DNA from 2 places in the Paenibacillus sp. JZ16 genome. Region 2 is predicted to be linked to the other one. Evidence: predicted binding sites of a transcription regulator. Region 2 holds the regulator's gene; the other holds the start of a gene.

Region 1 (3,430 bases), 2.6 Mb from region 2:
GTTGCTGCGACCAACCGCCCGGATATTTTGGACCCGGCGCTTCTTCGTCCGGGACGTTTTGACCGTCAGATTACCGTAGATCGCCCGGATGTGAAGGGCCGTGAAGCCGTACTGAAGGTTCATGCACGCAACAAACCATTGACGAAGGATGTTAAACTTGACATCATCGCCAAACGTACAACCGGTTTTACAGGCGCCGATCTGGAGAATCTCCTGAACGAGGCTGCCTTGCTTGCAGCTCGCCGCAACCGTAAAGATATTTCCATGCGAGAAGTGGATGAGGCGATTGACCGCGTTATCGTCGGTACGGAGAAACGCAGCCGCGTGATCAGTGACCGCGAGAAACGCATCGTGGCATACCATGAAGCGGGTCATACCATTGTGGGTTACTTCCTCGAGCATGCGGATACGGTGCATAAGGTAACGATTATCCCTCGTGGCCGTGCCGGCGGATATGTCATTATGATGCCGAAGGAAGATCGGATGCTCGTGACGAAGCAGGAATTGCTGGATCGCGTAACCGGTTTGCTTGGCGGACGTGTCGCTGAGGAGCTGTTCATCGGTGAAATCGGGACCGGGGCATACAGTGACTTCCAGCAAGCAACAGGCATTATCCGCAGCATGGTTGTGGAATACGGTATGAGTGAGAAGCTCGGACCGATGCAGTTCGGTACATCCCAAGGACAAGTGTTCCTTGGACGTGATATCGGACATGAGCAGAACTATAGTGATGCAATCGCTTATGAGATCGATCAGGAAATGCAGCGATTCATTAATGATTGCTATGAGAAATGTAAAGAGATCCTGAATAAGCATGCTAAAGAGGTTCATCTGATTGCGAATACGCTCCTCGAGATGGAAACGCTGGAGCTTGAGCAAATCAAGAATCTCATTGAGACCGGATCAGCTGAAGGCAACGGCAGTGGCGACGGTGAAGGAGAAGGTTCTTCCGAGAATGGTGAACCGATCATCGACAACATTGGCGACGTGAAAGTTCGCATCCAAGGGAAAGAAGACGGCGAGCAGCCGACTTCCACGGAGGAAATTCCGAACAACCCGATGGATTCGAATGATCCAGGGCCAGAGCGCAAAGATTCGGAGCGCAAGGATCCTCCAGGCGGATCGGACAACGGTAACAGCAGCTTAACGTAATATTTGCTGATAAAACCTCGAATACCGAATAAAATTGAAGAACCGGAGAACGATAATTCGTTTTCCGGTTCTTTTTGTGCTTTCTATCACATTGACAGGGGGCAGAACGAACGTGTACATTAGTTGTTAAATAAGGATGCGAATCCTTTCACAAAGGTGAAAACCATCCTGAAAGTCACATGGTCATCAGCGGCGAACTGCCGGACTATATAAGGGGAGAGGGTCGATCATGGAAGCGTTGGCACTGGAGCGTAAGTCGGAACAGAACCGTGAGCTGCGCGAGCGGTTAATGCAATTGAAGAAGGAACGTAACGCAATCATTTTGGCACATTATTATCAACGGGATGAAATACAAGAGGTCGCTGATTTCCGGGGGGATTCCTTCCTGCTCGCGCAGAAGGCAGCACAAACGGATGCCGAGGTTATCGTATTTTGCGGTGTGCATTTTATGGGCGAAAGCGCTAAAATTCTGGCACCGGGCAAGACGGTTCTTATACCGGATGAGCGGGCCGGCTGCCCTATGGCGGACATGGTGAACGTTGACGGACTGCGGAAGCTGAAAGCGCAGCATCCGAATGCCAAAGTGGTCACGTACATCAATTCATCGGCTGAGATCAAAGCTGAGACGGATATCTGCTGTACTTCATCCAATGCCGTGAAAGTGATTCAGTCGGTGGATTCGGATGAAATTATATGGGTGCCTGACAAAAATCTGGGGCATTATGTTCAGCAGCATACCGACAAGAAGCTCATTATCTGGGAAGGGTACTGCAACACGCATGACATGCTGACGGTGAAGGATGTCGTCGAGATGAAGGCCAAATATCCTCATGCTGAATTTGTGGTGCATCCGGAATGCCGTCCGGAGGTTGTTGCGATGGGGGATTTTGTAGGAAGTACCACCGCCATCCTGGAGTATTGCAAAAATTCATCGGCCAAGGAGTTTATCGTGGGTACTGAGGACGGAACCGGTTATCAGCTTCGACTGGATAGCCCGGATAAATCGTTCCATTTCGCTACGAAATTCCTGGTGTGTCCGAATATGAAAGTGAATAACCTCAAAAAGCTGGTTAAAGCGTTGGAAACGATGAAGCCGCAAATTTATGTGCCGCCGGTCGTTGCAGAAAAAGCCAGAACTTCATTAGCGCGCATGTTACAGGTTAAGTAGCATGCGCTACTCTTTCGTGAAAAGACAGGTGAGGCATCGTGATACCGCAGTATTTAATTGATTTTGATCTGAACGATCTTCCTGCAGTTGAGACGGACGTCATCGTGATCGGTTCAGGCATTGCGGGTTTATATACGGCGATCATGGCAAGTGCGACTCAGAATGTGCTGCTGATTACGAAGAAATCGCTGCTCGAAAGCAACACGCGTTATGCGCAGGGAGGAATTGCAGCCGTAACAGCTGAGGATGACTCCCCGGCCTATCATCGGCAGGATACCCTCTTGGCAGGGGCGGGCCTATGTTCATCTGCCGCGGTGGATGTCCTTGTAAACGAGGGGCCGGTTGGCGTTCAAGAGTTGATTCGGCTCGGCACGATGTTTGATGTGGAGAATGGCGAGCTCGCGCTGACCCAAGAAGGCGCACACAGTCACCGCCGGATCCTTCATGCCAACGGGGATGCTACCGGATATGAAATTGTGCGTGCCCTTTCCATTCAGGTTGAAATGCTTCACAATATAGAGGTGTGGGACGATCATTTTGTCATTGACCTGATTACCGAGCAGGGAGAATGTCATGGCGCTTTGGTACAAATGCCTGATGGAAAACGGGTATTCGTTCGTGGACGGGCGACGGTTATGTGTTCCGGCGGCGCCGGTCAATTGTACCGGTATACGACCAATCCGGAGGTTGCCACAGCCGATGGCGTTGCCATGGCTTATCGGGCAGGCGCAGAAATTCGGGATATGGAGTTTATACAATTCCACCCGACGGCGCTTAGCTATCCGGGTGCGCCCCGATTCCTAATATCAGAGGCGGTTCGGGGTGAAGGCGCCGTTCTTCGGAATATACAAGGGGAACGCTTCATGCCCAAATACCATGATTTACTGGAGCTGGCACCGCGGGATATTGTAGCACGGGCTATTGTCAGTGAGATGGAAGCAACGGGGTCTACCTTTGTTTATCTGGATATTACCCATGAGTCGCCGGAAATGGTCAGACATCGATTCCCAACGATTTATGAAACCTGCATGCAGTATGGACTCGATTTATCGTCAGATTGGATTCCTGTCTCCCCGGCTGCGCATTATATGATGGGGGGCATCAAAACCA
Region 2 (3,430 bases):
GTTCACCGACGTGAAAGCGAATCACCAGCTGCTTCCGAGTTATGAGCGTCTCGTCATCGATGAAGCGCATCATCTGGAGGACGTCGCGGGCAAGCACCTTGGCTTGCAGATGAAATATTTTTCGGTTGTCCATACGTTGACCCGTATGTACAAAGACAGCCGAAGCGGTCAGCTTCCGGCTCTTCGCCAGCTGCTGCAAGCGTCGTCCCATGAGAAGGCTGTCGAGTGGTCTTCCATCATCGACCGGATTTATCCGGATCTGATCACCGTCAAAGAGAATTGGGACCGGCTCAGCGACCAATTGTTCGGACTTCTTCCGGAGCGCGGAGACGCGACTCCGGGGGATGCCGGTCAATTCTCGCTTCGCTTATCGCCGCTGAAGAAGCCGAAGGATTGGAATTCGCTGGCCGAGCTGGAGCATCAAATCCATCTGACGCTGGGTGATGTCGTTCGCAAGGGTGACAAGCTGATTGCCGAAATGAAGGAAGATCTGGACGACTACAGCGCGGACAGTCTGTTAACAGACCTATCGGGTCTGTTTAAGGACCTGGCGGCACACCGCGAGGACCTGAGGACCTTCATGTCCCTGAACGATGAGGGCACGGTTTACTGGATGGAGGCGAACGGCAACTTCCGCGGCAAATCGCTGCAGCTTTATGCGGTGCCTGTCGACGTCAGCACCCACTTAAAGGAATTGTTTTTTGACAAAAAACAAAGCGTGATCCTGACATCGGCGACCTTGTCGGTGGACAAATCGTTTCAGTTCATGATCGAGAACTTGGGTCTTCAGGAAGCGGCAGATAACGGCAACCTGAACACGGTCCTGCTGCCGTCCCCGTTTAATTACAGGGAGCAGGCTCTCCTTGTTGTGCCGCGCGATTTTCCGAGCGTGAAGGGCTCGGTCGGGGATGCACTCTTTGTGAATACACTTGTGCAATCATTGGCTGATACGGCCATCGCAACGCACGGTCGCATGCTTGTCCTGTTCACCTCGTACCGCATGCTGCGTCAGGTGCATGAGCCCTTGAAGGAGGCGCTGGGATCCAGCGATATTACGGTACTGGGACAAGGGATGGACGGAACCAGCCGTACCAAGTTAATCCGGAGATTCCAGGATAGCAGCGCTTCGGTTCTGCTGGGCACCAGCTCCTTCTGGGAAGGAGTAGATATACCCGGTGAGGCGCTCACCTGCCTTGCCATCGTCCGGCTGCCGTTCCAGCCGCCGAATCACCCTCTGGTCGAAGCCAAGAGCGAGCTTCTGCAGCAGCAGAAGAAGAACCCGTTCATGAAGCTTTCGGTTCCGCAAGCGGTCATTCGCTTCAAACAGGGATTTGGCCGACTGGTACGGACCGCGCAGGATAAGGGGATTGTCATCGTTTACGATACTCGGGTCATTGAATCCTATTACGGGAAGTATTTCTTATATTCCTTGCCTGGACCGAAGATGGAGCACATGCCGACAGAGGGGATCGTTCCCCGAATTTCGAAATGGCTGCAGGAAGAGGCAGGCATAGGGAACCAAGCTGAATAAAGTGAAACCATGAACGAGCACAAACAAATGTAGTTATTAACCTATTATTAGGGGGAGCATGCATGAAATCGGAAAAAATTTCGGAAGCCGTGGTCCGCAGATTACCTGTATACTTGCGCTATTTGAATGAGCTTCAGAAAAGGGAGGTCTCCACGGTTTCCTCCCAGGAACTGGGGCAGAAACTGGACCTCAATCCTGCTCAAATTCGTAAGGACCTAGCGTATTTCGGTGATTTTGGACGGAAAGGGATCGGATATGACGTATCTTATCTGATCGAGAAAATTCGCCAGATTCTAAAGCTGGACCAGAAGATCAATGTCGCATTGATTGGGGCCGGTAATCTTGGACATGCATTATCGAATTACAATGCATTTCTGAAGGACAATATGAAGATTGTGGCGGTTTTCGATTCGTATTCTCCCAAAGTTGGTATGAAAATTAACAATTTGGTCGTACAGCCGATGGAGGAACTGGAGAAGACGGTTCATGAGTACGGCATTCGTATCGGGATTATCACCGTTCCGGATTTTGAGGCGCAGAATGTAGCGAATCAACTAATCGCGGCAGGCATCGAGGCTATCCTGAATTTTGCGCCGACCATCCTGAAAGCTCCACCCCATATCCGGATCCATACGGCAGATTTTACTACGGATTTGCAGAGTTTGGCCTATTATTTGGATAACGGCAAGGAGGATGCAGCACATGACGACAACGAAGTGGATGGTTAAAAACGGAACGTTTGCGGTACTAGAGGAAGGCAGATCCGTGTTACACGGATATATGGTCGTGGAGAACGACCGGATCACTTACCTGGGTGAAGAAGAGCCGACTGTCCAAGAGGGAACAGAAATCATCGACGGAACCCATCTGTTTTTCCTGCCTGGATTGGTGAATACGCACGGACATGCGGCCATGTCGCTTCTTCGCGGGTATGGCGACGATCTGGCACTGCAAGTATGGCTTCAGGAAAAAATGTGGCCGATGGAAGCCAAATTCACGGCCGACGATGTATACTGGGGAACCTCGCTCTCCGTGCTGGAGATGATTAAAGGCGGAACCACGACATTTGTGGATATGTATGATCATATGGATCAGGTTGCAAAGGTAGTGGAGGACTCAGGCATGCGCGGCGTTCTGACGCGCGGTGTCATCGGATTATGTCCGCCTGAGGTGCAGCAGCAGAAGCTGGAAGAGGCGGTTGCATTCGCGAAAGACTGGCATGGTCAGGCTGACGGTAGAATTACGACGATGATCTCACCGCATGCACCCTATACGTGCCCGCCGGATTTCATCGAAAAATTCGTGCAAGCGTCACATGATTTGAATCTGCCTTTGCATACGCATATGTCCGAAACGGAAACGGAAGTAGCTCAGAACGTAAATGACTACGGACTTCGCCCTGTTGCCCATCTAGAGAAGCTTGGCATGTTCTCCCGTCCAACGCTGCTTGCGCATGCCGTCCATCTGACCGATGAAGAAATCGAAATTCTGGCCAAACATCAAGTTATGGTTTCGCATAATCCAGGCAGCAATTTGAAGCTTGCCAGCGGCATCGCTCGCGTGCCTGCACTGCTGAAAGCCGGGGTCACCGTGTCTTTGGGTACCGATGGACCTGCCAGCAATAATAATCTGGATATGTTTGAAGAGATGCGGCTGGCCGCACTGATCCATAAAGGAGTAAGCGGGGATCCAACCGCAATTCCAGCATCCGAAGCGCTTCGGATGGGTACAGAATATGGAGCCAAGTCAGCCTTCCTTACGGATATTGGTACGCTTGCGGTAGGCATGAAGGCAGATATGATCGCACTGAACACGGATCAGGCGCACTTCCTTCCGAAGACGGATTACATTTCTCATGCTATCTACTCCGCCAGTGCGAAGGATGTAGAGCATGTATGG

The links. Region 2 encodes Rex, which represses fermentation and respiration genes when NADH is low (regulators of the CRP and FNR family bind a similar motif). Its sites were predicted from a motif close to TTGTGAAATATTTCACAA; they were not measured.
Region 1: a site for Rex is predicted at 1,289-1,306, ahead of nadA (quinolinate synthase NadA). Genes of this name have one in related genera too.

Annotation. Positions count from the first base shown of each region.
Region 1 covers NZ_CP017659.1:4,429,051-4,432,480, forward strand. Annotated here, with positions in the region: gene ftsH (ATP-dependent zinc metalloprotease FtsH) at 1-1,152, shown strand, start outside; gene nadA (quinolinate synthase NadA) at 1,382-2,320, shown strand; gene nadB (L-aspartate oxidase) at 2,359-3,430, shown strand, end outside.
Region 2 covers NZ_CP017659.1:7,024,048-7,027,477, forward strand. Annotated here, with positions in the region: gene dinG (ATP-dependent DNA helicase DinG) at 1-1,531, shown strand, start outside; gene BJP58_RS31540 (redox-sensing transcriptional repressor Rex) at 1,594-2,259, shown strand; gene BJP58_RS31545 (amidohydrolase) at 2,234-3,430, shown strand, end outside.